Regions from separate parts of the Tigheibacillus halophilus genome, predicted to be linked through region 3. Evidence: riboswitches for the same ligand, from Rfam matches in the RefSeq annotation. Region 3 holds a riboswitch; each other region holds the start of a gene.
What was found. Region 3 has a riboswitch for S-adenosylmethionine ahead of ACFSMW_RS18350 (5-methyltetrahydropteroyltriglutamate--homocysteine S-methyltransferase). Riboswitches for the same ligand answer to the same signal wherever they lie in the genome.
Positions count from the first base shown of each region.

Region 1: another riboswitch for S-adenosylmethionine. It lies ahead of metK (methionine adenosyltransferase); the one in region 3 lies ahead of ACFSMW_RS18350 (5-methyltetrahydropteroyltriglutamate--homocysteine S-methyltransferase).
Region 2: another riboswitch for S-adenosylmethionine. It lies ahead of ACFSMW_RS18855 (OsmC family protein); the one in region 3 lies ahead of ACFSMW_RS18350 (5-methyltetrahydropteroyltriglutamate--homocysteine S-methyltransferase).
Region 4: another riboswitch for S-adenosylmethionine. It lies ahead of ACFSMW_RS00685 (5-methyltetrahydropteroyltriglutamate--homocysteine S-methyltransferase); the one in region 3 lies ahead of ACFSMW_RS18350 (5-methyltetrahydropteroyltriglutamate--homocysteine S-methyltransferase).

Region 1 is NZ_JBHUIZ010000002.1:42,861-50,349, forward strand. Features, by position in the region: gene ACFSMW_RS00425 (ABC transporter substrate-binding protein) at 1-34, opposite strand, end outside; gene pckA (phosphoenolpyruvate carboxykinase (ATP)) at 371-1,954, opposite strand; SAM riboswitch class I at 2,265-2,372, shown strand; gene metK (methionine adenosyltransferase) at 2,574-3,782, shown strand; gene asnB (asparagine synthase (glutamine-hydrolyzing)) at 4,280-6,190, shown strand; gene ACFSMW_RS00445 (C39 family peptidase) at 6,227-7,078, opposite strand; gene ACFSMW_RS00450 (gamma carbonic anhydrase) at 7,435-7,489, opposite strand, start outside.
Region 2 is NZ_JBHUIZ010000017.1:83,099-90,587, forward strand. Features, by position in the region: gene ACFSMW_RS18835 (DHA2 family efflux MFS transporter permease subunit) at 1-363, shown strand, start outside; gene ACFSMW_RS18840 (4'-phosphopantetheinyl transferase family protein) at 425-1,138, shown strand; gene ACFSMW_RS18845 (sodium:solute symporter family protein) at 1,392-2,900, opposite strand; gene ACFSMW_RS18850 (LLM class flavin-dependent oxidoreductase) at 2,905-4,308, opposite strand; gene ACFSMW_RS18855 (OsmC family protein) at 4,394-4,846, opposite strand; SAM riboswitch class I at 5,020-5,130, opposite strand; gene ACFSMW_RS18860 (heavy metal translocating P-type ATPase) at 5,254-7,461, opposite strand.
Region 3 is NZ_JBHUIZ010000016.1:89,078-96,566, reverse strand. Features, by position in the region: gene ACFSMW_RS18375 (PspA/IM30 family protein) at 1-329, opposite strand, end outside; gene ACFSMW_RS18370 (ATP-grasp domain-containing protein) at 601-1,554, opposite strand; gene ACFSMW_RS18365 (LLM class flavin-dependent oxidoreductase) at 1,551-2,612, opposite strand; gene ACFSMW_RS18360 (LLM class flavin-dependent oxidoreductase) at 2,646-4,031, opposite strand; gene ssuE (NADPH-dependent FMN reductase) at 4,056-4,610, opposite strand; SAM riboswitch class I at 4,749-4,855, opposite strand; SAM riboswitch class I at 5,107-5,207, shown strand; gene ACFSMW_RS18350 (5-methyltetrahydropteroyltriglutamate--homocysteine S-methyltransferase) at 5,374-6,486, shown strand; partial or broken gene ACFSMW_RS18345 (transposase) at 6,602-6,861, opposite strand; gene ACFSMW_RS18340 (YczE/YyaS/YitT family protein) at 7,117-7,489, opposite strand, start outside.
Region 4 is NZ_JBHUIZ010000003.1:23,995-31,483, forward strand. Features, by position in the region: gene ACFSMW_RS00680 (FUSC family protein) at 1-1,871, shown strand, start outside; gene ACFSMW_RS00685 (5-methyltetrahydropteroyltriglutamate--homocysteine S-methyltransferase) at 1,979-3,088, opposite strand; SAM riboswitch class I at 3,198-3,321, opposite strand; gene ACFSMW_RS00690 (NAD(P)-dependent oxidoreductase) at 4,382-5,755, shown strand; gene preA (NAD-dependent dihydropyrimidine dehydrogenase subunit PreA) at 5,791-7,059, shown strand; gene hydA (dihydropyrimidinase) at 7,113-7,489, shown strand, end outside.

The DNA.
Region 1 (7,489 bases), on a different contig from region 3:
ATTTGCTGAATTTCAAATGTATCCCTCTTTTCATGGATAAATTATTTTGTCAGCACAGTGTATGCAGGGTGAGAAAATGTGTGAACGCCTATAAAGCAGTCAAGCACCACTTTTGGAAAAGCAATAAGAGCCGCCGCTTCAGTTCTGAATGTTGCAGTGAAGATGATAGAGACTATGTTTGGACATAACAAAAAAACCGGCCCATATTTTATGGCGCCGGCTCATTTACGGACGAATGTCCTTATTTCCTTTCCAGGTTCATGAATCTGGAAATATATAATAAATCCTCTTGGGATGAGGTAACAATAAATGAAACTGTTAAAGCTGCTATCAGAATTTGGGTGGACTGAAATCCACGACTGTTATGAGTTCACCCTTGATAAACAGGGCCAGCCATCATGATTTCACGGTTGACATGTGTGAATTTTTTGAAATTCTTATGGAACTTGTTTGCCAGTTCTTTTGCTGCAGCATCATATCGGTCTGTATCTTTCCAAGCTTCACGCGGAACCAATACTTCATCTGGAACACCGGGCACGTGAAGCGGCACAGCTAATCCGAAAATGTCATCTTTTATGGTTTCGGTTTTATTCAATTCACCCTCCAAGGCAGCATGAACCATTGCTCGTGTATAAGAAAGCTTCATGCGTTTACCCTCACCGAATGAGCCACCGGTCCAACCAGTATTGACGAGAAACACATTTGCTTGATGCTGGTCGATTTTCTCCCCAAGCATCTTTGCGTAAGTTGCGGGCGGGAGCGGCAAAAACGGAGAACCGAAGCACGCAGAAAAAGTACTTTCAGGTTTCGTTACACCGCGTTCAGTGCCGGCTAGTTTACTAGTGTAGCCACTTAGGAAATGATACATTGCCTGTTCCTTGCTCAATTTGGAAATGGGCGGCAGAGTACCGGATGCATCTGCAGTTAAGAATATGATTGTATTTGGATGTCCGGCAACGCTTGGTTCAACAATATTGTCCATATTATCTAATTGATAAGCTGCTCTTGTATTTTCAGTCAAAGATGTATCGCTATAATCTGGTACGCGCGTATCCTCATCGAGTACCACATTTTCCAGAACAGTGCCAAAGCGGATAGCATTATAAATTTGCGGTTCCTTTTCAGCAGACAGATTGATACATTTTGCATAACATCCGCCTTCAATATTGAATACACCGTGTGGACTCCAAGCATGTTCATCATCACCGATGAGTTTTCGGTATGGGTCAGCAGACAGCGTTGTTTTACCTGTGCCTGATAACCCGAAGAACAAAGCGACATCACCTTCCTGGCCGACATTGGCGGAGCAATGCATTGTTAGGATGTCATTTTGCGGCAGAAGAAAATTCATGACAGAAAAAATGGATTTTTTGATTTCCCCGGCATATTCTGTTCCGCCGATCAATATAATGCGATGTTTGAATGATACACAGACAAATGCTTCCGAATTAGTCCCATCCACTTCCGGATTTGCTTTGAAGGTCGGTGCGGAAATCACGGTGAACTCCGCCTCGTGATCTATTAGTTCCTTTTCATCAGGCCTAATGAAAAGCTGTTTGGCAAATAGGTTGTGCCAGGCAAATTCATTGATTACCTGGATGGGCAAGCGATAGTCAGGGTCGGCTCCTGCAAAGCCCTTGAAACGAAAGAGCTCACTTTTTCCTTCTAAATGTGCAACAACTTTATGAAGTAATTTTACAAATACTGATTCGTCAAGTGACTGGTTTACAAGCCCCCAGTCAACCAGATTACTGGTCAATTCATCTCGGATGATGAACTTGTCTTTTGGTGAGCGTCCAGTGTATTTGCCGGTAGTGGCCCTTATTGCGCCGGTGGAGGTCAGAACCCCCTCATTCGTAGAAGTGATTTTTTCAACAAGTCGGGCTGTGCTCAAATTTTCATGCAAATTTGGATGATTGCACAGTTTGTTCACTAAAGACGTTCTTTCCATCATGTTCATCATTCAGATAACCTGCCTTTTTAGTAGTGTAGAAATTCATTCGATAAGTAATAATCAGGATCAGACACAGAATGTGTTGCTGTTGCAACAGATTAGGTTAAAATGGTATTACAAGTCCGCAAACGATAGAATAAGAAATATGCTCTCTTTCCTGTTTATGGCAAATGTAATGTTTCTGCATATTAGTATAACACATTGAAATTAATAATCCATACTAATAAATTATTTTTTTATCTATATATGTAGAAGTCGTAAAAAGTTGACAGCTCTTGCTCATTTCGTTAACATTAGTACCGAGCGGATACTCTTATTCAGAGCTGGTGGAGGGACAGTCCCGATGAAACCCGGCAACCATCACCTACGTGAATTGGTGCTAACCTGTTGCAAGGGCTAACTCCTTGAACAATAAGAGCGAAAGGCTTTTCCTTTCCTCTGGCATGGCAGGAAGGGTTTTTTATTTGCCTTAAAGCACGTCATGAATCTTCTATAAAAAAGCTGCCTGCACATACAAAAGAGTGAATGAAGCTTTTATTGAAAACATGAAAAAAGTAATTTAAATCTCTTGATACTAAGGGGAGTTCCGTACCATATATTAAAGGGAGGATTTAGCCTTATGGCTAAAAATCGTCGTTTGTTTACATCTGAATCGGTTACCGAAGGGCATCCTGATAAAATATGTGACCAGATTTCAGATGCTATTTTAGATGAAATTATCAGTAAAGATCCTAATGCAAGAGTGGCATGTGAAACTACAGTAACTACTGGTCTTGTACTTGTTTCTGGAGAAATCACTACGAGTACGTATGTCGATATACCAGCAATTGTCAGACAAACAATCAAAGAAATCGGTTATACGAGAGCCAAATATGGTTTTGATGCGGAAACTTGTGCGGTATTGACTGCAATCGATGAACAGTCTCCGGATATTGCCAGTGGTGTAGATACAGCGTACGAAGCACGCCAGGGAAAACAAACTGAAGAAGAAATAGCTGCAATCGGTGCAGGTGATCAGGGGCTTATGTTCGGCTTTGCCTGCGATGAAACGCCAGAACTGATGCCTTTACCGATTTCTTTGGCGCATAAGCTTGCCAAAAAGCTCTCTGATGTACGTAAAGAACATGTGTTGGATTATTTGCGCCCAGATGGAAAAACACAAGTAACCGTTGAATATGATGAAAATGATAAACCAATGCGTATCGATACTATCGTTATTTCGACACAACACCATCCTGACATCGAAACGGAACAGATTGAAAGAGACTTGAAAGAAAAGGTGATCAATCCAATAGTTCCTGTTGAATTATTGGATGAAGATACCAAATATTTCATTAATCCTACCGGCCGATTCGTCATAGGTGGACCGCAGGGGGATGCAGGTCTGACGGGACGTAAGATCATCGTGGACACGTATGGCGGTTATGCACGGCATGGGGGCGGCGCTTTCAGTGGTAAAGATGCTACGAAAGTTGACCGTTCAGCCGCCTATGCTGCACGTTATGTAGCGAAAAACATCGTATCCGCCGGACTTGCAAAATCCTGCGAAGTTCAACTGGCATATGCGATCGGTGTTGCTGAGCCGGTTTCCATCGCAATCAATACTTTTGAAACTGGAAAAGTAAGTGAAGAAGCATTAGTATCCGCTGTGAGGGACATTTTTGACTTGCGCCCGGCGGGCATTATTCAGATGTTACAGCTTAAACAGCCTATTTTTAGAAAGACGGCTGCATACGGGCATTTCGGGAGAACTGACGTGTTATTCCCTTGGGAAAAAACAGATAAAATCTCAGAACTGAAGGCTGTTACTGAAAAAGTTTCACAGTAAAACGGCCAGGCTCATCGTTACGAGCGGATAGGTTCACTATCATCCGTTTAAAAAAGGTTATTTCCATTTCGCTTAGAGAAGATGGGAATGATCTTTTTTTCTTTGTTTAATTGATGCATGTTTCCCGCCATATTGTTAAAAAATAGGGAAAAGGAAATTGTCAGCTCTTGAATGGTCTTGCGTGAAATGGCGGAAAATAATTGTGATTAATTGAACCAAAGAGCTATCGAAAAGATAATTGTTTTATGATATACTTTCTAAAGTGTGTGTTCAAAAAATGGAAATGACCAACGGTGTTCAAGCTGATCTTTATCGAGTGAAGGCTTGTATAGTATTGCTGATGTCGGTTGCCCTTGCGTCACGGGATTGCTGACGAAGCTTCCTTTACAACCAGAACAAAAATACCGAGCTGTTGGAGTATGGGGAGGGCCATTTCAAAGTGTTTTTTGAGCATCCTCTTAGAGTATAAATACAGTGCAGGAAAGAGGAAAAAGAATATGTGCGGATTTATCGGAATGATTCGTAACAAACCAACCAGGCCGACTAAAGAGCAAATTACGCAATTTGAAAATCAAAACAATATCATTACACATAGAGGACCGGATGATGAAGGATATTATTATGATGAGTTCGTATCGTTCGGATTCCGCCGTTTGAGCATTATCGATTTGGACAGTGGGAAACAACCCCTTAGCTACGACGATGAAAAAATATGGCTCATTTTTAATGGTGAAATTTACAATTACATCGAATTGAGAGAAGAGTTGCTGAAGGAAGGATATACGTTTGCGACTGATTCGGATACAGAAGTCATTGCTGCATTGTTTGCGAAACATAAGCAGCATGCATTTCAATATTTGCGTGGGATGTTTTCTATTTTAGTGTGGGATAAAGAAAACGAGACACTTTATGGCGCACGTGATCCTTTTGGAATCAAGCCAATGTTTTTCCATGAGGCTGCTGATGGCACTTATTTCGCATCTGAGAAAAAGAGCATAGCAATGATGCTTGAAGAAGAAAATGTGAATTTGGACGCCCTGCAGCAGTATTTAAGTTTCCAGTTCGTTCCAGAGCCAATGTCTATGACAAGCGGTATTAAAAAGGTTGAACCAGGGCATTATTTTGTTAAAAAATCAGGTGAATCGATTACGTTCCATCGCTTTTTCCATGCAGAATTCCGTCCAGTGCTGATGGATAAAAAAGGATGGATAAAACGAATTCAAGATGTAATGTATGATAGTGTCAATGTGCATATGCGCAGTGATGTACCAGTGGGTTCATTTTTGTCCGGGGGCATCGATTCGACGCTGATCGTTGCAATGGCAAAAAAATTTAATCCGAACATAAAAACTTTTTCGGTTGGATTTGCCCGTGAAGGTTTTTCCGAGATTGATGTTGCTAAAGAAACCGCAGATAAGCTTGATGTAGAAAACATCTCTTATGTTATCTCGCCAGAAGAATATGTGGAAAAATTGCCGAAAATCATGTGGCATATGGATGATCCATTAGCAGATCCCGCTTGCGTACCACTTTATTTTGTTGCGAGAGAAGCTCGCAAGCATGTAACTGTGGTACTTTCAGGAGAAGGATCGGATGAGTTATTCGGCGGGTATAATATCTACCGCGAGCCGGAATCACTGAAAGTATTTGACTCTATTCCGTCTCCTGCGAAAAACCTGCTTGCCAAAGTGGCTGAGGTGCTGCCGGAAGGAGTCAGAGGGAAAAGTTTTCTGCAGCGCGGAACGACTCCTTTGCGTGAACGTTACATCGGCAATGCAAAAATGTTCGAAAACGACGAGAAAAAACGTTTGCTTAAAACATATAAAGAAGGCGTCGATTACCAACAAATTACAGGCCACCTGTTTGATCATGTTGCCGGATATCCGTTGGTCAATCAGATGCAATACGTCGATATTCATACATGGATGCGAGGAGATATCCTGTTGAAAGCCGATCGTACCACAATGGCCAATTCACTTGAATTACGGGTACCATTTTTGGATAAAGAAGTGTTTCGCGTAGCGAGTGAAATCCCTGTGGATTTGAAGATTGCCAATGGGACAACTAAAAGCATCTTGCGTGAAGCATCGAGAGGAATCATACCGGACCATATACTTGATCGGAAAAAGCTCGGCTTCCCGGTCCCGATACGCCACTGGCTCAAACGTGAATTGAATGGCTGGGCCAAGCAGCTGATTCATGAAAGTGATACCGATCATTTGCTTCATAAAGATTATGTGCTTGATTTGCTTGAAGCACATTGCCAGGGCAAAGGTGACTACAGCAGAAAGATATGGACGGTACTGATGTTCATGCTTTGGCATCAAATTTTTGTTGAAAAAAAATTTGATGCCAAAGAGTTAAGTCAATTGGAAAACGATATTCCATCAGTCTATCAGACTATATGATTTGAGAACAGCGGCAAACCAAAACAGGCGATAGCATTATAATGCTATCGCCTGTTTTCCCATTTGTTCCCAAGCAGCGATGAAGTCTTTAATCGGTGCTTTTTCTTGTTTGTTCAGTGGATCATTAAAATAGATGAATTGATCATCATAACCGGTAATAAGCACTGAATGTTCCCTCATTGTGATACTGACTTTCCCGGATGTTGTATGCCAAGTGGTGAATTGATTTTTTGGCAGCTTTTGATATGTAGCGTTGATAATCACCCATACTGGCTGGTGATCGTTCAGAACTTCGATGATTGATGTGAAATCCTTTCCTGTCATATCGTTAACCTGATCACCAGCGTATTTTCGGGCAAGTTCTGCGACAGGGCGATGGTAAACGCCATAGCCAGGTTCAGAGAAGCTGTACATGTCACCGACAAAACCTGTATTAGGGTCTCCGAATCGCACACCTTTTTTTGTTTCTTTGTAGACAGCAGGATTTTTGGTGATTTCTTCGGCAAGCTTCATTTTATCTACAGAAATATCATGATAGGCGAGCAGCATCGAAAGACTGGTGACTTCACAACCTCTTGGCAGCTCGGGAAGTTGTTGAATCATTGGAGCTTCCAATTTTACGGTTGCTTTGATCTGATGCTGTGAAATCAATTCGTTTTTCGGAGTTTCAGTTTTGTTTCTTGCGGCAGGAAAAGTGGTTGCCATAGCATTGTAAATTTCTGTTTTATTTTCCTTGAAGAATGAAATACCCGAGAAAACAGCAGCAATGAAAAATACTAAACCATAAATGATGAAGGATTTCTTAATCCATTTAGAAGTCATTTGCTTGCTGCCGAATATGAACAATAATGCCAGCACCATGGAAAAAAGAAATATATATTGTTCCATTATCGCATGCACTCCAAATTGAGAGTTTAATATATATATAATATCGGCAATTATCGCGAAAAAGTAAAGAGAAGATGGTGCTTTCAACAAAATCTGTTGCAAATCTTGTCAAGAAAATGTCACATCAAACATAGGAGGCAAGCCGAGGCAAGCAATCAATGACATCAATGTGATGGTTTCATCGGCCATTTTTGGTTAAAATGGCCGATAACTAGTCGAAACAACAGAGGTGGTATTCGAAAATTTCACTTGATGACCTCGGGAATGAAATACTTCCCTGCGCCTTGGAATAACAATATACGATGTACTTCATTTTTGGGCTTGAGCTTATGATGATGATACCTTTTCGATTCATTTCATCTGCCTAAGTTTGTCTCATTCTTATAATAGGTACCTTTTTCTATATAGGAT
Region 2 (7,489 bases), on a different contig from region 3:
GCATCCAATCCATGGCTGCTCAGGTTATTCATGTTTGGTGTTGGTTTCTTTCTTGGCCAAACAGTCGGTGCTGCGCAAATTTCAGCTTTTAAATATATAAAACCTGCTTCGATGGCCAGGGCTACAACATTATTTCAAATGGAGAATAGACTTGGCTCTGTTCTTGGCGTAGCTATTTTGGCTAGTATTTTGGGGACACAAAATACCCCAGCAGGAGAACCAGTTCAGTTATTGACCTATCAATACGCCTTGTTCGGCGCTGCAATATTTCTGGTCGTTGCTTGCTTGATAGCTTTTCGGCTGAAAGATTCGACAGATCATGGGCTCCGTCTAAAAATGGACCGTGCTGAAAGAGCAGAGTGATTGGTATTTTTGTTCCGTTGTGCATTGTTTGCCCATAAAAATGAGGAAAGAAGGGATCGAGATGGTTGAAGTTTATATTTGTCAATTGCCTGAAAAAAAGAGCCAAGCAGAGTTGGAAATGTTATCTGAACGGGTACCTGATGAAAGACAAAAACGCATACGGCAATTTTTCCATCTTGAAGATGCATATCGAGCAATGATAGGTGATCTTTTATTAAATCATGTTCTTCAGGAAAAGACAGGCACAGGTCTGAAAGATACTGTCATAGAGAAAAATGTGTATGGTAAACCATTTTTGTACGATTATCCAGCTTTTCAATATAATATTTCCCACTCTGGCAAGTATGTCGTTTGTGCCCTGCACGACCAGCCAGTAGGTATTGATGTCGAGAAAGTACAATCATTTGATTTACGTATAGCCAAACATCTTTTTACGGGGTTTGAATATCGGGATATCATCCATTCAAGAAATAAAAATCTTGCCTGCTTTGAGATTTGGACGCTGAAAGAAAGTTATTTGAAAGCGGTAGGTAAAGGATTAGCAATTCCGCTCCATTCCTTTCGGGTAAAAAATATGGACAATAACCAGATAGAGATCGTGGATATGGAGAAAAATGAAAAGGTCGATTTTATCTGCAAACAATATACTATTGCAGCGGATTACAAACTTGCGGTGTGTGCAAAGAGGGCGAAAAAAAATGACTTTGCGGAATACCCCGCCGAGATATGTTTTGATGAATTACGTAGAAGTATAGGAGATGAATACTGTGGATAATTCATTGGAAGCTTTAAGAAAAAGCAGTCTCTCCACATACTATGAACTGAAATGCTATAAAACGAGCGAACCAACTTGACAACTCGCTCGTTCAGTACGGTCCATTTGGTGCCTGATCAAATCTGATTTCATTCCAAATTACTGCCGAAAATACCATTTCCATAAAGATAAACCTATCAAAATCATTATCCCGATGAATCCGTATAACCAGATGGATAGCATCGTATTAACAAACATGATATACAACCCCTTTTTATTTTATTTTCATCTTAGCCGCTATTTGATTTGCAGCTGCCTGCTTTGGCAAGGTTAACGTTTTAGCAAATAGAAACATCGTTCCAATGCCAATCAGCGTTGCCCATGCACCAGCAGCCATTGTACTTTTTTCCATGCCGCTGAAATAAAGTAACAAGTATGAAAAGAGACCGAACCCCATGGATAATTCCGCTGCGCGCGGAGCTGCCTGTTTTTTAGCATATACTGCATATAAAATCGGTCCGACAGTACCCGCCGCAACACCGGAAACACCAATCCACAAGACGTCACCAAGATATTTAGGCGGCTGTTTAACAATGAGATAAGCGATGAATCCAATAACAACCACCGATATCCTGCCTATTCTCAGGGCAATCCGCTCAGCGGTAGCTGTATCGGCTTTGACAAGCTTGCGTTTGACCAATACCTTTAGAAAAATATCATTTGCAAATACGGTAGAGATGGCGACGAATATCCCATCAGTTGTAGACATCGCGGCTGCCAGAATAACGATCCCCATCAGAGCTGCAATCAAGGGAGAAAATAGATAAACCGCATATTCCATCAAGGCTAAGTCAGTTGTATGGACGGTGTCTCCCAGTGCGGCACGGCTATAGACCCCGCCGAAGAGTACAATTAAACAAAGCGATGCAGTAATCACATAGACAACGATCATTTTCCCCACATCTTTTTCCTTTTTTAGCCCGATAACTTTATTGAATAGTTGCGGAGAAGAAGCAAATGCACATTGAATAATAATCGCACCAACAATTGCAGGAACAGAATGAAAGTACGCAGAGTGAGAATTGAACACTTGGGTCAAAGCTTGATCTTGGGCGGCTAAATTTTCAGTAATGTTGGCAAATGTTCCATGTACACTGCCTTTCCAAAAATGAATAATGCCGGATAAAAACACGACAATCCCTGCTAAAGCCATCAGGATGGCTTGAATGGCATCCGTGTATACATCTGCTAGAGCACCACCGGCGAATACATAGCAAATCAATGTGGCTGCAATAACGATCAATCCTGTATCATAAGACATACCAAGTAAATATTCAAAAACGAGTGCTCCGGCTGCAAATTGCGAGGCAATATAAAAAATATTAAATAACAGGATGAATGCACTTCCTGTCCGCAGGATATCACTCTTGTAAAAATCACCAAGCCAGTCTGGCAAGGATAGGGATTTTTGTGTAGTATTGATTGCACGTGCTCTTTTGGCAACCATGAGCACACCAATCGGACCTCCGCCTATGATAGCCAAAAATAACCATAGATTAGCATAACCCCATTCGTGGGACCAGCCGACGTATCCCAAAAATGTAGCGGCGCTTAGATAGGTAGCGGCAAAGGAAAGCCCAAGCAAGTATGGGCCAAGTTTTCCTCCGCCGATAGCAAAATCACTGATGCTTTTTGTTTTACCTCCGGAAACAAAACCAATACCGATCATGACGATGACAAAAATAACGAAACCTATCCATGTGTATAGCCTGATTGTCTCCATGTCCTCAACTCTCTCTTATTGTGGTTAAAGTTTTATTGCCTGTTGAAATGCGGGTTTTCTTTGCTGGGTGACTAGATGGCAGATGGACTGAACCTTTACCATATAGATTTTCCCGTAATGTACCAGCTTCATATTCAGTCCGGTAAATTCCGCGTTTTTGCAGTTCGGGCACGACATGGTCCACGAATTCTTGGAAGGTCCCTGGAGAATATGCTTGGGCAATATTAAAGCCATCTGCATCCCCCTCATCAGCCCACTGTTCTATTTGATCGGCAATTTGTTCTGGTGTGCCGATAAATTTTACAGTACCATTGCCAAGTCCGTGATTTTTAACTGCTTCTTGTAATGTCCATCTTTTTTTCGGATCTTTTGCATATAAATCCAAATTTCCTTGTACTGCTTCTGTTTTCATTTCTTCGATGTACTGATTTGGGTCATATGTTGAAAAATCAATGCCGGTATGTCCCGATAAAAGCGCTAGCGTACCTTCATAGCTGACATGGTTTGTCAGTTCTTCATATTTTTCGTAGGCCTCTTTTTCTGTGGAACCGACAATTGGCAGGATCATGGGGAATATCTTGATGTCTTCAGGCTGCCTGCCTTGCCTGCGGGTACGTTGCCTAAGATCGGCAGTATACGCTTTGACCGCCTCCAAAGAGTGATTTTTAATGAAGACACCCTCTGCGTGTTTTGCCGCGAAATCTCTTCCCCGTGGTGATGCACCGGCCTGGAATAGAACCGGTGTCCGTTGTGGGGAGGGCTCAACCAGGTGGGGGCCAGGTACATGAAAGAACTCTCCTTCATGATGTATTGCATGAATTTTTTCGGGATCGGCAAATGTATCGCTTTCCTGATCCAGTATGATTGCGCCGTCTTCCCAACTCTGTTCCCATAATTTGTATACTACTTCAAGAAATTCGTCAGCACGATCATAACGTAAATCATGGGGGAGACGTTGCGGCAATCCCAGGTTAGTAGCCTCACTTTCCAAATAAGAAGTCACGATATTCCATGCAATTCGCCCCTTGGATAGGTGATCAAGTGTAGACAACTGCCTTGCAAGAGCATATGGTTGTGCATAGGTAGCTGATATCGTTACTGCAAAACCAAGATTTTCTGTAACTGCAGCCATTGCAGAAATAGGTAAAACCGGATCGTGGGCAGGAAATTGCACAGCATGCTGGGCCGCGGGTTTGAAGCTGTTTTGATAGACGCTGTATGTGCCGAGAACATCAGCAATAAACATGGCGTCGAACTTTCCTTTTTCGAGAATTTGAGCCGCTTCTGTCCAATAAGAAATACGATGATGGTTTGTTCCTTGATCCTTTGGATGTTTCCACAATCCAGTCGAATGTGGGGAAGGGGAATGTTGGATAAAACCGTTTAAATGAATTTGTTTAGTCATTATGCAAGACTCCTTTATTTTTGATTAAATATATAGGTTTAGTTGGTTTAATACTGTGGTTAGCCACAATGATGATGATGCATCGTTGTTAATAGGTTGGATGTTCTACGATAACCTGGGATGCTTTTAATGCAACCGGATTGGCAAGTGTATCACCTACAGGGCAATGAGTCTCGATAAACTCTTGATAAGCACTGATTTTTTCTGCTGGTGCCTCTGTATCAATATGAAAAATGTAACGAATGTTAGAGAAACCCGGTCTGACATTCGATTTATTCAGAAATCCGTCCGTATCCAGATCACCTTCAACTGTTACCCTGAAGCCTTTCAAGTCAATACCGAATTGTGAGGCGTAAGTCCGAGCCACGATGGCCTGGCAGGCGCCTAAGGCTGATAAGACTACTTCTACAGGATTCATTCCTTTGTCTGAGCCTCCGAGCTCTTGTGGTTCATCGATGAGAATGCGGTGTCCCCGTGATTCGGTTTCTACTAATAGATTCTCCTTCCAGGTTGCTGTTGCGGTGAATGTTTGTTTTGCCATACTGTTTTCTTCTCCTTTCAATTTGCGAAACTTTTACTTTTTCCTACTCTTCGTGACATTGCTAGGCGTACAGCTAGTGAACAGGGTGAAGCTTAAATTCTTTTCTTGTACCAAAAAGACCCTTCTCCGCATTGGAAAAGGGTCCACAAAAATAATTTCTTTTTGCGCAAACCTTCTCATCTGCGAAATGCTGGGCATTTCTCTGAATTTGGCACCGTAATCTGTTGTGAGATTCGGTTGCCGAGAGTTCACAGGGTCAGTCCCTCCCTCTCTCTTGATAAGAAGCAAATATGTGCTATTTAATTGATTATAAGCAATCTTATCACAAAAAAAATAACTGTCAACCAATTTTGAAAAAAATGTAAAGCTACACCTTCCATTTTCCACACTGGAGATGCAAACAAGATTTAGTCCAGTTTCACTTTTTTCAGTCTGAGTGCGTTCAATACGACGGTGACAGAACTGCACGCCATCGCGGCGGCGGCAATCCATGGTGGCATAACCCCGACAATTGCCAAGGGGATCATCAGGATATTGTAGAGAAAGGCCCAAGTGAAATTTTGTTTAATGTTCTTCATTGTTTTTTTACTGATAGCAACAGCGTCTGTCAGCTGCAGTAAATCATCATTGACTATCGTGACCCCGCCCGCATCCAGGGCAATGTCTGAACCTGCTCCAATGGCAATGCCAACATCAGCAACTGCAAGTGCCGGCGAGTCATTCATCCCATCTCCAACCATTGCAACAGTGTGTCCTTCCTTTTGCAGCTGTTTGATTACGGCAGACTTTTCCTGTGGTGTCATTTCAGCCTGGAAATGTCTAATACCTGTTTTGCCCGCGACCTGTTTTGCGGCAAACTGATTATCGCCAGTCAACATGATGACGGGGAACTTCCTTTTACTTAACGTTGACACTATTTTGGCTGCGTGAGGTCTTATCTGATCTGTGACAGCGATGAATCCAACAAATTTTTCATCCATAAAACAGACCATGACAGTTTTTCCTTCATGCTCCAGTTTTTTCAGTAAATCAGCTTCTGTTTTAGAAAATCGCTGTTTTTCCTGTAAATGTCGCCGATTTGCTATGAAAACTGGCTTACTCAAAACGTATCCTTTTATTCCTGCACCTGGGAGCATTGAGACAGCTGTGGCATCTGGCAGACGCATGTGATGTTTTCTTGCTTCTGACACGACTGCGTTGGCAAGTGGATGGTTTGCTGCATTCTCCAGTGCTCCCATATAAAGAAGCAGTTGATTGTTAGTTATCCCATTTACGTAGATATCACTCACTTCCGGTGTGCCCTGGGTGAGTGTGCCGGTCTTATCAAACAGGAACACATCACATGAAGCAAGACGTTCCAGAAATTGACCTTCTTTGAACAAAATACCGTGCTGGGCTGCACGTCCACTTCCAACCATCACAGATGTCGGGGTAGCAAGTCCTAAAGCACATGGACAGGCAATGATCAATACCGCAATAGTTCTTTCTAAAGCGATATTGAACTGTCCTGTTTCCAGCACGATATACCAAGTGATAAAAGTGCAGGAAGCGAGGAATAGAACAATAGGCACGAAGATGCCGGTAATTCTATCTGCAATATGCTGGATCGGCGCTTTCTCAGATTGCGCTTCTTCCACAATATGGATAATTTGTGCCAGCGCTGTATCAGCTTTGGCTTTCGTTACAATTATTTTCAATGAGCCATGATGGTTGATAGTGCCGGCATATACATACTTTCCAGCATCCTTTTCAGTAGGCAGGCTCTCACCTGTCAGCAGTGACTCATCCACAGTGGAACTCCCGGAAAGAACTTGTCCGTCAATAGGAATTCTTTCCCCGGGTTTCACTAAAATGATATTTCCGGGCTCTAAAATCGAAACCTCCATACGTTTTTCCATGCCGTTGCTGAGCACCGTTGCCATATTGGTTTGTAATTCGTATAGTTTTTTGATGGATGCTGTCGTCTTTGCCTTTGTACTGGCTTCTAATCGTTTTCCTAATAAAATAAAGGTAAATATAAAAGCACTTGTTTCGTAATAGAGAACGATATTTTGGGATGAATGGTCTGTATAAAACGAGGTGAATGTGAGATAGTGGCTGTAAAAGAAGGCAGCAGAGGTGCTCAGTACAACTAAAACATCCATGTTTGCACTCTTGTGCTGCAAGGCTTTCCAAGCCCGGTCATAAAAAGGTCGTCCAATAATGAATTGGATAGGCATAGTGATCATCAATTGGAAGATCGGATCGTTGAACAAAACAGGGACATAAATGCTTCCTTGCGTTAAATGAGAACACATAGACCAGGCTAAAGGGATAGTCAATAATAATGATAATGTGAAATGCCATTTGAGACGCCATAATTCTTTTTCTTTTTCCTGCTCAGATGAAACCCGGTCATCATTTGCTTTTCTTGCGCTAAAACCGATTTTTTCTATTCTGCCAATGATATGGTCAAGATTTGTACGATTGTCTTCAAAAGTGACACTGCCTTTTTCTGTCGCTAAATTCACTTGTATATTAGATACGCCGTCTATCTTGGCTACTGTTTTTTCGATCCGCATCGCACATGCGGCACAATGCATGCCTGATACATCCAATTGTTGTGTTTTTTCCATGGGAATCTCTCCAGCTTATCGTTGTATT
Region 3 (7,489 bases):
AAATCATATGCCTGCTGCAGCTCGGTTTGTTTGGCCGTAAGCGTAGCTTTTTTTTCCAGAAAGATGCGGGCATCTCCTTCATTTTCGGCTTCCAAAGCTTTAAGCGCATATTTCTGCATTTTTTCTATATCAGTTTGACATTCATTCAGTGCACGTTTGGCGCGCTGCTCCTCAGCCATGATAGAAGCTGTTTCCGCTTTGACCTTTCCTAAGTCGCTGCTGGCATTGCGCATGTACTGGTCAATCATTTTTTCCGGGTCTTCGGCCTTATCTAAAAGTGCATTGATGTTGCTGGACATGATATCTTTGAATCTGCGTAATATCCCCATTTCCCAACCTCATTCCATCTATTTTATGATAATAATGATACGAATCACATTTTAACCAGTTAGCATCATTATAAGGTTTTATCTATCCTGCTTCAATAGGGAAAAGGTCTTATTTTTCAGATTTTTACCATACAACAGCTGTAATCATCTGTTTATACTCGAAGTCATGCCGGCGCATTTTAAAATAATCCGGATAATAAAAAAAGGCTGCCCCATAAGCCAATGCTTATGAGGCAGCCCATCTTAAAGCAGATATCACTCTAACCTTCCTTCAATTTTGCAAACTTCCCTCTGACTTGGTCAGTGTGTTTCCTAGAAACTTAGCAACCTGCAGCATGCCATATTTTCCGCTCTTTGTCTCGGCTTCCCTATTATAATTCGTGTTTGTGTTGATATCGTACGTATAAATGGTACCTTCCTGGTCCTGAATAAACTCGATGCCAGCAATCTGAATATGATTTGCAGCAAGGACCTCTTCATATTTTTTGATAATTGGATGATCAAAACCATCCAAAATACGAAATTTTTCTGGAGTAGATTCCGTTCCGTCCGCCGCGCAGAATAAATCATCAACAGTACATGCATCGGCTGGACATAGTTCAAAACCTTGTGATGTGTCCACCTGCACAGCGTAGAAAAATTTACCCCCAATAAATTCACAGCGTGTAATATAGGATTCAGGTGAAACGATATATTCCTGAATTAATGTGACCCCATCCACTGGTTCCTCGAATGATTCTCCACCTACATATCTTTCCAGTGCTGCAGACGTATGAAACAGCTGTACACCAAGTCCTTTGCCCGCCCGATTATGCTTTGTGATGAACGGCTTTCCTTCAAAGCTTTTCGCTGCTTCCAGCAGTGCTTCCTTGCCGACGGCAGCAATCGTTTTTGGTGTCTTGATTCCATACTTTTCAAGTTCTAAGTATTGCAGTACTTTGCTTACTTCCAACTGCAATGCTCTGCTTCCGTTAATCACCGTCCTGCCATGATGCTCCAGCCAGGCCAATATCGCATTTGTCAATTCCGGTGCATACCGGTGGCCCCGGGTATGGGAAGAAGCACTCATTCTGTTGTAAAAGACACCTTCTGGCGGCACAGAGGCTAAATCAACCTTCCCACTATCAATCAACCAATCTTCAAATGGAAGATTCAATTCTTCCAATCGTTTCAGTAAATGGGCAGTCCATTCATTATTTTCATGTAGCACATATACCTTACTCATACTCCACTTCCTCTCATCATCTGTGCGCGCAATTCTTCCACTTTCGGCATGACCTTTTTTGAAAAGCTTTCCATCTCCTCCAATTGTGGAGAACATTGTAATAACAATAGGTCCACTCCGGCTTCTTCAAATGCCAAAATCTGTTTAGCGATATGTTCCGGAGTACCGACAAGATTCGGCCGCAGCCCCCGATTCGATACAGAGTAATCCTGCAGCTGGATTTGCTGTTCAAGCTCGGATTTGGTAGTGAAGTCTTTAAAGCTGGCATAAGCATCTGATTCATTCACAGTGGTGATCTTCTCCAATTCTTTGATGGCTTCTTCCTCAGAATTCCTGCAAATCACATATGCTGCCATCCCGATGGATTGTAATGGTTTGCGCCCGGCTGCTTCCCGACGCATTTTCATATCGGAAATCTTCGTCCTTGCTTCTTCTACCGTATGCCCATGGAGGACATAAGCGTCACAAAGGGATGCAATCACTTGCTTTCCTTTCTCACTTTCTCCACCCGCATATAAAATAGGATTTGGACGTTGTATCGGTTTCGGTGATAGCTTTGTGTTTTCTATTTGATAGAACCTTCCATCATAAGAGAAAGATTCTTCCGTCCACAATCCTTTCAAAATTTCCAGGAATTCCCCCGTGCGATCGTATCTTTCGTCATGTCCTGTAAACGCTGCTCCGTATTGTTTTGCTTCCTCAGCCCACCAACCGGAAACAACATTCAATGTAAAACGTCCATTACTAATATGGTCAATTGTCGCAGCCATTTTAGCCGTAACAGCCGGGTTATGGAACGCAGGCCGAACCGCCGCCAAAATTTCCATTTTTTCTGTTACCGCTGCCAGTGCAGCTGCAGTTGACCAGGCCTCCAGCACTTCTTCTTCTGCTCCCTTGATGTCATTTAAATATAACTCAGCAACCAACGTGGTATCATATCCCCATTTTTCTGCGGATGTTACGACTTTCTTGACATATTCGAAAGTCGGAGACATCCCTTCATTCTTAATATTGCGGAGCCACCCGCCGAAAACGGGCAGCCAAAAACCGTATTTCATTCTTGCCCCTCCTTCAGTAAATTTCAAGATAGTTCATTCTGTTAACGTGACAGGTTGAAAAGCATATTTTTTTCCTTGGTGATGACTTGGCAAATGATTGCCATTTCCAAACAGATTGTCCCGTAAGGTGTCTCCTTCATATCCCTTTGGTACAAGTCCCCTTTCCTGCAAAACCGGGACGACTAGTTCTACAAAATCCTCAAACGTACCAGGGGAAACAGCATATGCGATATTGAATCCGTCCACGTCAGCATCAGTGACCCATGTCTCCATCACATCGGCGATTTGTTCAGGGGTTCCAACAGCGGATGCTCCCATCCCCCCTATTCCGACGGTTTCAATAATTTCTCCAACTGTCCATTGCTTATCAGGATCTATTCTCGTAAAATTTTCAACCGCTGACTGGATAGCATCGTTTTCTACATAGTGAAGGTTTTCGTCCGGATCGAATTGGGAAAAATCTATTCCTGTCCAGCCGCCAAGTAATGCACATGCCCCTTCATAGCTAATATGTTTTTTATAATCCTCATATTTTGCATTTGCTTCTGCTTCTGTTCTGCCGACTATGGGGACAAGCATAGTCAGAACTTTGACTTCTTCTGGTTCTCTCCCGGTTTTCCTTATATCTTTCCGCAACTTCTGAACAGTATTTTTTGCTATTTCGACTGTGGGAGCTCCGATGAATACCAATTCAGCATTACCAGCTGCGAAGGCGCGCCCTCTGCTTGATGCCCCAGCCTGAAAAATTACTGGGGTACGTTGCGGAGACGGTTCGCATAAATGTGCGCCAGGAACTTTGAAGTATTTTCCTTCATGCGCAATGTCATGCACTTTTGCAGGATCCGCAAATATACCGTTTTCCTTATCCACTTTGACAGCATCATCTTCCCAGCTGCCTTCCCACAGTTTGTAGCAAACTTCCAAATACTCATCGGCGATATCATAACGCTCATCATGCTTTACTTGGTCATCCAGCCCCATATTGACGGCGGCACTCTTTAAATAAGAAGTAACAATGTTCCACCCAACCCTTCCCTTCGTCAGGTGGTCCAATGTGGATATCCTGCGGGCAAATGTATAGGGATGTTCATGTGTTACCGATGCTGTCACCCCGAAGCCGAGATGTTTCGTGACCGCCGACATAAGCGGCACTACAAGCAAAGGATCATTCACCGGTGACTGGGCTCCCTGGCGGACTGCAGCATCCCTTGAACCTTTGTAGACATCATAAGTCCCCAAAACATCAGCGAGAAATACAGCATCAAAACGTCCCTTTTCCAATGTTTTTGCCAGAGCGATCCAGTATTCGCTATCTTTATAACGGTGGGACTGATCTTTAGGATGAGTCCACAGTCCAGGTGATTGATGGCCTGCACAATTCATTTCAAATGCATTTAAATAAATCCTTTTCTTGGTCATGAAGTATTGCCTCCTCCTGCTTATTCAGAATGGCGATGCTACGGCAAATGTCTTTTGCCTTTTCAGCAGCTCGATAAAATAATGCAATTGCTTTTTCATACGATTCAGCACATCCTCATCCGTGATTGGAATAGGTGAATGCTTGGCGATTTGGCTGTTTAGCATATAAACACCTTTTAAACTTTGCCCTTTCAATGTTGCCAGTAACGGCTTCAACGTGTATTCCAACGCTAGCATGTGGGAGGGGCTTCCTCCCGTCATCAGTGGCAATACTGGTTTATGCTGCAAAATATCCTGTGGTAAAATATCCAGCAACGCTTTTAAAACTCCTGAATATGCAGCTTTGTAAACCGGCGACCCGATAATCACACCATCGGCTCTTTGCAAAGATCTTCCCAGCTCGATGACAGACTGGCTTTCAAAATCACCTTGAAACAAGTCTTCTTTGGGAACGTCGCGAACCGAAATGTGCTTCACAGAAAAATGTTTTTCCGTCAATATTGTTCCTAAATGCTCCAACACTTTTTCAGTCCCGGAAATAGCGGATGGGCTACCTGACAGGATCACAACTTCTTGCATACGGCCGATTCCTCCTATATCCACATTATTCTTATAACCAAACTCGGGTTTATATAGCGCTTATGCTCATTGTACGTTGACAAATAATAAAACCCTCTTTTCCCGGATAAGAAAAGAGGGTCATAACGTCCTTATGCGCTCTTATCTCCCAAGAATGACACTTGGTGGAATTAGCACCTTTCTGGCATTGCCAGAGGTTGCTGAAGCTTCACTGGGCCACTTCCCTCAGCTTCTCTTGATAAGAATTATTGAATTAAATGTGATGTTATCACTGGAATAATAATAAGTCAATACTTTTTTGATTAATATTAAAATTCCGTTCCACCATGAAACTTTGGAGATCTATTTTATCCTCTATGAAAAAACAAAATGCCCGAAATGTGCAATACACCTTGCTTTGTATCTCCTCAACCAATAATTAGAATTTTTTATTTTCTCATTGACTTAACACAAAAATATATGTATTATTTATATTAATCAAAATAAAATACGTTTTTTCTTATCCAGAGAGGTGGAGGGACTGGCCCTTTGAAGCCTCGGCAGCAGACCGAATCGGTACTGTGCCAATTCCAGAAGCATTCAAGCTGAAGATAAGAAGAGTTGCACGGGTCGTACTGTCATTTAAATCTCTTCTTTCTTAATAGAAGAGATTTTTTATTTTACACCCATCTCTTCAGCAGGCTTCACCAAATGACAATGTCAGTCAGATTGAAGAGGCAGATAATGTCAGCTTTTAACTTCCTGAAAAAAAGGAGAGGTTGTAATGACAACAGAAACATTAATCAAAGTGCCATTCAAAGCAGATCAGGTGGGGAGTTTGCTGCGTCCCCAGAAATTACATGATGCGCGTCAGCAATATAAAGAAGGAGCTATTTCAGCCAAAGCACTTCGGGAAGTGGAGACAAATGAAATCCGACGGGTCGTGAACAAACAAATTGAAGTCGGCTTAAAAGCCGTGACAGACGGAGAATTCCGCAGAACGTGGTGGCATCTTGATTTTTTAGAGCATCTCAACGGCTTCGAAGGGTATGTGCCAGAATCAGGATATGCTTTCAAAGGAGAAGAAACAGAGCGCTACAATATCCGTAATCATGGAAAAATCTCTTTTAATCCAGAGCACCCTTTTATTAAAGACTTTAAAGCGTTCAAGAAAATTGTAAATGGACGCGCCATTGCCAAACAGACGATTCCCAGCCCAAACCAACTCTTTCATCGCGGCATCCGCAATTCAGAGATTTATCCGGACCTGGAGGAATATGCCAATGACGTAATCAAAACGTATCAGGATGCTTTGCGGGCATTTTACGAGGCAGGCGTACGCTATCTGCAATTGGATGATGTGTATATTGCGGGATTGAACACTGAAGTGCTGCAAACATGTGAAGCGGGTTACACCAGAGAACAACTGATCGAGCTTGCCCTGCGTGTCAGCAATGGCGTCTTGGAGAACAAGCCCGAGGATTTATATGTGACTACACATCTTTGCCGAGGTAATTATCGAAGCAAATGGGCTTTCGAAGGGAGTTATGCCCATATCGCTCCGACACTGTTCGCTAAGGAGAAAGTGGATGGGTTTTTCCTGGAATATGACGACGAACGTTCGGGAGATTTCAAACCGCTGGCTCAGATTCCTGCTGGCGGGCCACAAGTGGTGCTCGGTGTAGTCACTTCCAAATTCGGTGAGCTGGAGGAGAAAGAATTCATTAAGGCACGGATCCAGGAGGCTGCCAAATATGTTCCGCTGGAGCAATTATGCTTGAGCACACAGTGCGGTTTCGCTTCTACGCATCATGGAAATATTTTATCAGAAGAACAACAATGGGAAAAATTACGATTTATTGTAGAAACCGCGAAAGAAATCTGGGGGGAAATATAGACAGTATGCAAGAAAAGCAAAAAAACTTCTTAGACGAGGCCACTGAAAATCTAAGGTTATTTTATGATACAGGTTTTCTGTACACAAAATCCCCCCTAAAATTCCTTTTTGGATTTTTAGTGGGGGTTTCATATTGGGAACGTTTCACGACATCCACATCGGATAAGTCAAAAATGGATTTAAGCAGAAGGTATTTGAACATGCGAATGGGCGGGACTGCATTACGTCCGTTGCCATAACAATATGTTCATTTTATTCATGGCGTACAAAATCTACAAGCTTTTTGATCTGGCGCAACATATTATCCTTTGGCACGACAAGCTTATAAATTTGTGTAAAAGGACTAAGCGATAGAGATTGCTGGTTTGAGATTATCCGAGACACCACCTACATTTGTTTAAGAAATCGCGTATCCCGTTGATTGCCACGGAAGGTAGCGACTCCCGCGGAAAGGCAACAGCCGAAAATCTCGCAGAAAGCGTCCACCTGAAGTGAAAATCAACGGTGCTTCCCGCCATATAAGTTATATTAGCCGTTGATTATTTGGATTTTATTGTTTAATACAAAAAAACAAACTAGAGCGTTATAAAGAATCTGGTTTGCCTTTTTAGACTTTTTCAGCAATCTTTCTTAGACTGAAGATTTTTTTGCTTTATCATGAATTGGCCATGTACTGGCGTCTGCTAGTTTGCGATTGATTATTTTCCCAGTAAATGGCATAAAGCAATGAAGTATTAACCCTCCTAAACAAACCGTCAGTATAGTGCCGATGCCAATTGGTCCATTTAAAGCCGCCGCTGCTATCAAGAACACGAGGTAAATACATGTTCTGGAAAAAACTATATTTGTTTTCATTAATGCTTGTATGATTAATGTTAATCGGTCCACTGGAATAGGTGCGAAATTTGTGTGTAAATAAATCGCTGTTCCGAGTCCTATAATTACTAAGCCAACTCCAAAACAAACTACTTTGCTGTACCATAGTTCAGGTGTCAAGAAATTA
Region 4 (7,489 bases), on a different contig from region 3:
GAATTCCATTGATGGTCGGAGCCGCAGCAGGAAATCTATCGCTTGGACTGCTTGCGGCGATGGGGGGACTGACAGCAGCATATACCAATAATGAACCATATGCACAGCGTGCGGTCCGTTTATTTCTAATATTAATTGGGTTATCCGTATCCATGGGACTTGGTATTTTGTCTGGGAGCAGTCTTTGGTTGACGACTTTTACCATTGCTGGGGTCAGTACATTGGCATTTTTTCTTTGTGAAACGTGGCGGGTACCGAAACCATCTGGTTTTTTGTTCACGCTCGTTTGTGCGGTGGGGACTGGACTGCCAATACCAGTATCCAGTGCTCTGAGCAGTTCAGGGTTGGTAGCCTTGGGAGGGTGCTGGGCATGGGTTTTATCGATGTCAGGTTGTATCGTAAAACCACGAGGACCGGAAAATACCGCTGTAGAGAATGCCTATAAGGAAGTTGCGGGATTTTTGTCTGCGATCGGTTCTTTTGAAGCAGATTATAAGGAACGCAATGCAACCGTGGCTTTAAGAACAGCGCAAGAGGTTGTGCAGGCGGCTGAAATACGGCGCCTGCCGCGCACTGGAAAAACAGCCCGGCTGCAACAATTGACATACCGTGCGAATGCACTATTTTTAGCAGGTGTGGAATTGTCCGCCGAAGAAAGTGGAAAGTTGGTCGATGAGCTGGCCAGTACAGTCCGTTATCTGGCTGATGCCATTTCTGACCCCAAAAAAGCACAATCTATCCATGTACCCCGTCCTGCTAAAGAGACGGCTGCCAGGAAACGGGTTTTTCGAGAACTTTCCACTGCAGTTTGTGTTGCAGCAGCTGATAAATATGAATCAGAACAGAGAATCCAGTTAAGAAAACAGACGTTTCTTGACACGTTTATGGGGGCGTTTAACCGGGATTCTCTCGTTCTTCCGACAACCTTCAGAATAGGAATTTCACTTGTGGCTGCAACATTGATTGCGGCCGCTTTTGGGACCGAACGGCCTTACTGGGTACCTTTAACTTGTGCAGCTGTATTGAATGGGACGACCCCAGTAACGATTTTTCATAGGTCCATTCAGCGGGCCGCTGGAACAGCAGTTGGAATATTTATCGGAGCGGGACTTGTTGCTCTACAGTCGTCCCCTTTTATTATTGCTTTTGCTATCATGGCACTACAATTTTGTATTCAATTCACCATTACACGTAATTATGGATTTGGGGTGACCTTTATCACACCGCTTGCTTTGCTCATGGCGGAAAGTGGCAGGAGCGGTGTCACCGCTGATAGTCTAATCTCTACACGTCTGTTGGATACGATAACAGGTTGTATCATTGGTGTAATTGGGGGACTTTTGTTATGGCGGCATGCCTCCTCCACTAGATTGCCGGCAGTTCTTGGGCAGTTGATTGAAAAAGAAGGAAAGCTGCTGCTTGTCATGCTCACGTCTCCCGAGGGTTTCAAGGAAGAAATAGACAAAGAGAAATTTGAAAAAATGCGGCGCAACGTCGAAACTGCACTGGTCAATGTGAGGTCTGTTTATGATAATGCTACTGGGGAATTAAAACAACAGCGTAAAGCACTTGAAACATACTGGCCAGCAGTTGTTGCAGCGCAAAGGATAGGCTATCTCGTGATCGCTGGGTCTAAGCACCCAGCAATAGAAGACCACCTTGAGGCTGATCAGCTGAGACAATTGGAAACTGCTTTGAAAGAATTTGCAGAAGCAGCAAAATCTGCCCGGCCACCAAGCCAAATCGAGTTTCCTTCTATTCATATATATCCTTCCCTTAACCAAGAAATGCAGGCACTTCAAGAAGGACTTCAAGCTGGCGGGTCAGCAAATTTGAAGATAGGAGCGAGATGGGCCCATAACATGCACTGAACAGGTAGAAATAGGTCTACGAAAGGTGGAAGTAAGTTATTCATTAGATGGATCTGGGATAAAACTTTGGGTTTTGTCCCAGATCCTTTAGGTATGAACCGCCTGTCCTATCCCCACACTTCTTTCGCAATTTCTACAACAAAACGCAATTTATGCCACTGATCTTCTTCGGTCAGTTCGTTTCCGTGATGGGTGGATGCAAAACCACATTGTGTGCTCAGGCATAGCTGGTCAAGTGGCACATATTTGGAAGCCTCTTTTATTCTCGACTTGATCGTTTCCTTGTCCTCCAAATTTCCGTTTTTGGAGGTAAGAACCCCTAAAACGATGGATGGGCCCCCCTCTGGAATATAGCTAAGCGGTTCGAAATCCCCCGAACGCTCGTCATCGTATTCCAAGAAGAATCCGTTCACTTTCTCATTTGCGAAAATGTAAGGAGCAATCGGCGTATAACCCCCTTCGAAAGCCCATTTTGAACGGTAGTTACCGCGGCAAAGGTGGGTAGTAATGACTAAATCTGCTGGTTTATCCTCCAGAATTCGATTGACGACGCTTAATGCCAGCTCTATTAGTTCTTCTCTTGTAAATTCACCATCGCTATATGGCATTTCAGAGGAGGATAGGCCGGCCAGATAGACATCATCGAATTGCAGATATCGACAGCCTGCATCATAAAAGGACTGAATTGCATCCCGATAGGCTTGAATGATATCTTTGGCATAGTCTTCTATATCCGGATAAACGTTTTTATTCCGAATACCGGCAGGAAATAACTGGTTTGGACTGGGAATAGTCTGTTTGGCGACAGCACGGTCACCGACAATTTTCTTGAATTCCTTGAAATCTCTAATGAAAGGGTGGTCAGGTTTAAAAGTTATTTTACCGGTATTGCGGATGTTATATTTTTCTGTCTGGATCCCTTTGAATGGGCGGCCTTCTTTGGAAACATACCCCTCAACACCGTCCAGTTGTTCCAGAAAGTCAAAATGCCACCAGTTTCTCCGGAATTCTCCGTCTGTCACAGCTTGAAGGCCAATTTCAATTTGCTTATCCACTGCCCGTCTGATTTCTTCCGTTTGTATCTCGTGTAATGTTTCGGCAGAAATTTTGCCTGCTTTATATTCTTCATTTGCCCGATGAATGCTTTTCGGACGCAAAAGACTGCCTACTTGGTCTGCACGAAAAGGTGCCTTTACAGTAATGGTTGTGTTTGTCATTAGATCATCTTCCTTTCATGTGTTGACTGTAAATAAATTTGTATAACCCTGAACAAGAAAAACCCGCTTCCAGAAAAAAGAAGAGGGTTCTGCATGAGGCTGCTCGCTCTTCTTATCTTCTAGTTCTCACTACTGGAATTAGCACAGTACTGCATTTATGCGTTTTTACGCCAAAATGTTTGTCTGTTGCTGAGGCTTCGCAGGGCCAGTCCCTCCACCTCTCTGGATAAGAAAATGATTACTATGCAATTTTCTATTAATTCATACTTTACTGTTCGAAAATTAAAATGTCAAGAAATAGATTGTAACTGTTAATAGCGTGACAGCTTTCGGAAAGAAGTGCCAGGGCAGATTCTCATTTTTTTGTAATATTGCTTGTTTACATACATAAATTTGAACTAGACTAGATTATTTATATTTGCAAGGGGAGAAGTAGATGTTTAATTCCCTGGGGACAGTTTTTAGTATATCGTTCCATGGCCTTTTTTTGGTTGGCTCTGGGTATTATCATGTATTCATCAAGGATAGGGATGATAAATTAAAGGATAAGGAGAGGAATGAAAAGTGAGGTTGGATGTTGTCATTTTTATCCTTTATTGATTAATCCTCTCCTGCATCGGGTTAAATTTTTCCAAAAAAGCTTCCAAATCACCAGATTCTTATTTACCTGGTGACCGCATATTGTCCCGCCGTTCTGCGTTAACTATGCAAAGCACATCCATGTGCGTGTTCATGTTCTCAGGGTCCCCTTTAGCCTTTTCAACAGGGATGGTTTGTTATCATGTATGTGATTGGCGATGCCGCCGGTGGGATTATCAATTTATCTGTTCTAGGAAAACATATGAGAAAAATGTAGGAAATACTGGGCGCGCTGTCACCGTTTGAATACTTGGAAAAACGTCTGAAAGTGCTGCAGTATGGGATTGTAGGATCAATCATCGCTACTGTTTTTTATTTGCGGACGTGTGGATGCCGTGACAGGAAAATTTCATCCAATATAATGTCTTTGCAAATTTTAAATCGCTACAAAGTGCCTAATAATGATTGTAATGATGTTACACTATGTCAATTATATAATTAATTCAAAATCATTATAATAGCGAGTAAATAATGCAAACGCTTACTTTTTAAGCATTGCATAAAATAGATGAGATAAATTATGTTCAAATATGTTCGATTTTTAGGGGGTGATTTCAACATCCAACCAGAATCGATAGTCATGGTTTGTAAAAATAAACATGAGATATGATTTGCTAAATAATAAGTCCATAAGTTCTGTAAGGAGGCTTTTCAGTGGAAAATTTACTGCAAAATTTACTGTCAGCAGAAGCGCTGGCAAAAAATTTTGATGAGTCCAGGCCTAGTTTCAATGCACAAGAAGCGTTAGACGAAGCCCACAGATGTCTTTACTGTTACGATGCACCTTGTATCAAAGCCTGCCCCACAGGGATAAATATCCCAAGTTTTATCAAAAAAATTGCATCCGGGAATCTGAAAGGCTCGGCAACAACAATCATGGAGGCAAATCCAGTGGGAGCCAGTTGCAGCAGAGTTTGTCCGACTGAGGAATTATGTGAAGGAGCTTGTGTGCTGAATCATGTTACCAAGCCTATTATGATTGGTGACTTACAGCGTTTTGCCACCGATTGGTCTATTAAAAACGAAAAGGTACTGTTTAAAGCTGGAGAAAAAAACGGAAAAAAAATCGCTATTGTCGGCAGTGGGCCGGCAGGATTGTCATCAGCGCGTGAACTTGGACTGTTGGGGTATGACGTGACGATTTTTGAAAGCAAGGCTGAAGCAGGTGGACTAGATACGCATGGTATTGTTCCATTCCGACTGCCGAAGGATATTTCATTGTGGGAAGTCAAACAGGTCGCGGATTTGGGTGTGAAGATTCATACAAACACGGAAGTGGGCAAGGATGTATCTGCTGCAGATCTGATGAGTGATTATGACGCGGTGATTCTTGCAGCGGGCATGTCAAAAGTACCGATGCTGGGCATTGAAGGAGAAGAACTGTCAGGAATTTATGATGCCATTGACTTGGTGGAAGAAGCCAAAAACGAGCGTTATACAACTGCGTTTATCGGGAAACGTGTGGCTGTTATCGGTGCCGGCAATACAGCGATAGATGGTGCCACTACAGCAGTGAGACTCGGTGCCGAAAATGTTAAAATTCTTTATCGCCGGACGGAGGCAGAAATGTCGGCATATGATTTTGAATATGAATTTGCCAAACAAGAAGGTGTTGAATTCAGATGGTTAGTGGCACCTAAACGTTTGATCGGTGATGAAAATGGTCGTATCCGGCAAATGGAGTGCGTGCGCATGAAGTTGCAATCGGCGGGCTCTGATGGGCGTGCGCGGCCAGTACAGATAGAAGGATCTGAATTTTTAATGGATGTTGATATCGTGGTGAAAGCAATTGGTCAGACGCGGCATCAGCAGCTGATTGATGCATTTGGTCTTGAACACCATGGTGGTGTTGTGAAGGTAGATAGTGAAACGTTCTTAACCTCACACCCAAAGGTCTATGCTGCCGGTGATGTCGTTTTTGGAAAAGGAATCGGTGAAGCAATGGTAGTAACTGCGGCACAGCAGGGGAAAGAGACGGCATACGCAGTACATCAGCAATTAAAAGAGACTGAAACTGCGCATGTCTAGCAAAAAATGTAAAGTAACCGTTTGGGAGGATGAATATGGCAGATATAAGCATCGATTTTGCAGGAATCAAATCCCTTAATCCTTATTGGCTTGCCTCTGCACCACCAACAAATACAGGATACCAGGTACAGCGCGCATTTGAAGCTGGATGGGGTGGCGTTGTATGGAAAACACTCGGTGAACCCGTACTGAATGTCACTTCACGTTTTGGTGCGCATCATTTTAATGGGCAACGGGTAGCCGGATTTAATAACATTGAGTTAATTTCTGATCGACCGATTGATGAAAATTTAAAGGAAATTTATGAAACAAAAAAAAGGTTTCCCGACAGGGTTATTGTTGCATCATTAATGGTAGAACCCGAACGTAATAAGTGGCACGAAATAGTCAAACGGGTGCAGGACGTGGGAGTTGATGGTTTTGAATTAAATCTTGGCTGCCCGCATGGTATGTCTGAAAGGGGGATGGGGGCGGCAGTCGGCCAGCATCCAGACTTAGTAGAAAAATCAACTTTATATTGCAAAGAGGCCGCAGAGGTGCCTGTCATCACAAAACTGACACCCAATATTACCGACATCACTGCTACTGCCCGCGCTGCACAGCGCGGAGGTGCTGATGCAATCAGCATGATCAATACGATCAATAGTTTAATAGGCGTGGACCTGGATACATGGAATCCAATGCCTAATGTAAATGGGATGGGAGCCCACGGGGGTTACTGTGGTCCAGCAGTTAAACCCATTGCCCTGAATATGATTGGAGAATGTGCGCGACAGCCTGATATCCATATCCCAATTTCGGGTATAGGCGGTGTTTCAAGCTGGCAGGATACAGTCGAGTTTATGCTGATGGGTGCGGGCGGTGTGCAGATTTGCACTGCAGCAATGCATCATGGATTTAGTATTATTGATGATCTTACGGAAGGTTTGCGCAATTATTTGGATGAAAAAGGAATTGCATCTGTCAGTGAAATCATTGGAAAATCAGTCCGAAAATATACTGACTGGAGCAATTTGGACTTAAACCATAAACTTGTGGCTCGCATCAATAATGATGTTTGCATCAATTGCAATAAGTGTCATATCGCCTGTGAAGATACGTCTCATCAATGTATAGATATATTGATGGATGAAAAAGGCAACGATTATTTGAAAGTCAGAGAAGATGATTGTGTCGGCTGTAATCTTTGTTCAATTGTTTGCCCGGTCGAAGGAGCGATTGACATGGTGGATCTCGTTACAACTGAATCACCAATGTCATGGAATGACAGACAGGCTGCTTTGCAAACAATGAATCATAACTAACCATTTTCTGGGGAATTTACAGGAATTAGTCTATGTATATAGGGGGATTCATCATGAAAAAAATTATTAAAAATGGAACGATCGTAACCGCCACAGATACTTATACCGCAGATGTACTGATTGAAAACGATAAGGTGCAGGCAATTGGCCAAAATATCAGTGATATTTACGCAGAAGTGATTGATGCATCAGGTTGTTATGTCATGCCTGGAGGGATTGATCCACATACACATATGGATATGCCGTTTGGCGGTACCGTTACTTCAGATGATTTCGAGACCGGTTCCATTGCTGCGGCCCACGGCGGAACGACGACATTTATTGATTTTTGTCTGACGGAAAAAGGTAAATCACTCAAAAGCGCGTTAAAAAAATGGCATGCTAAATCAAAAGACAAGGCTGCTATCGATTATGCATTCCATCTGCAAAT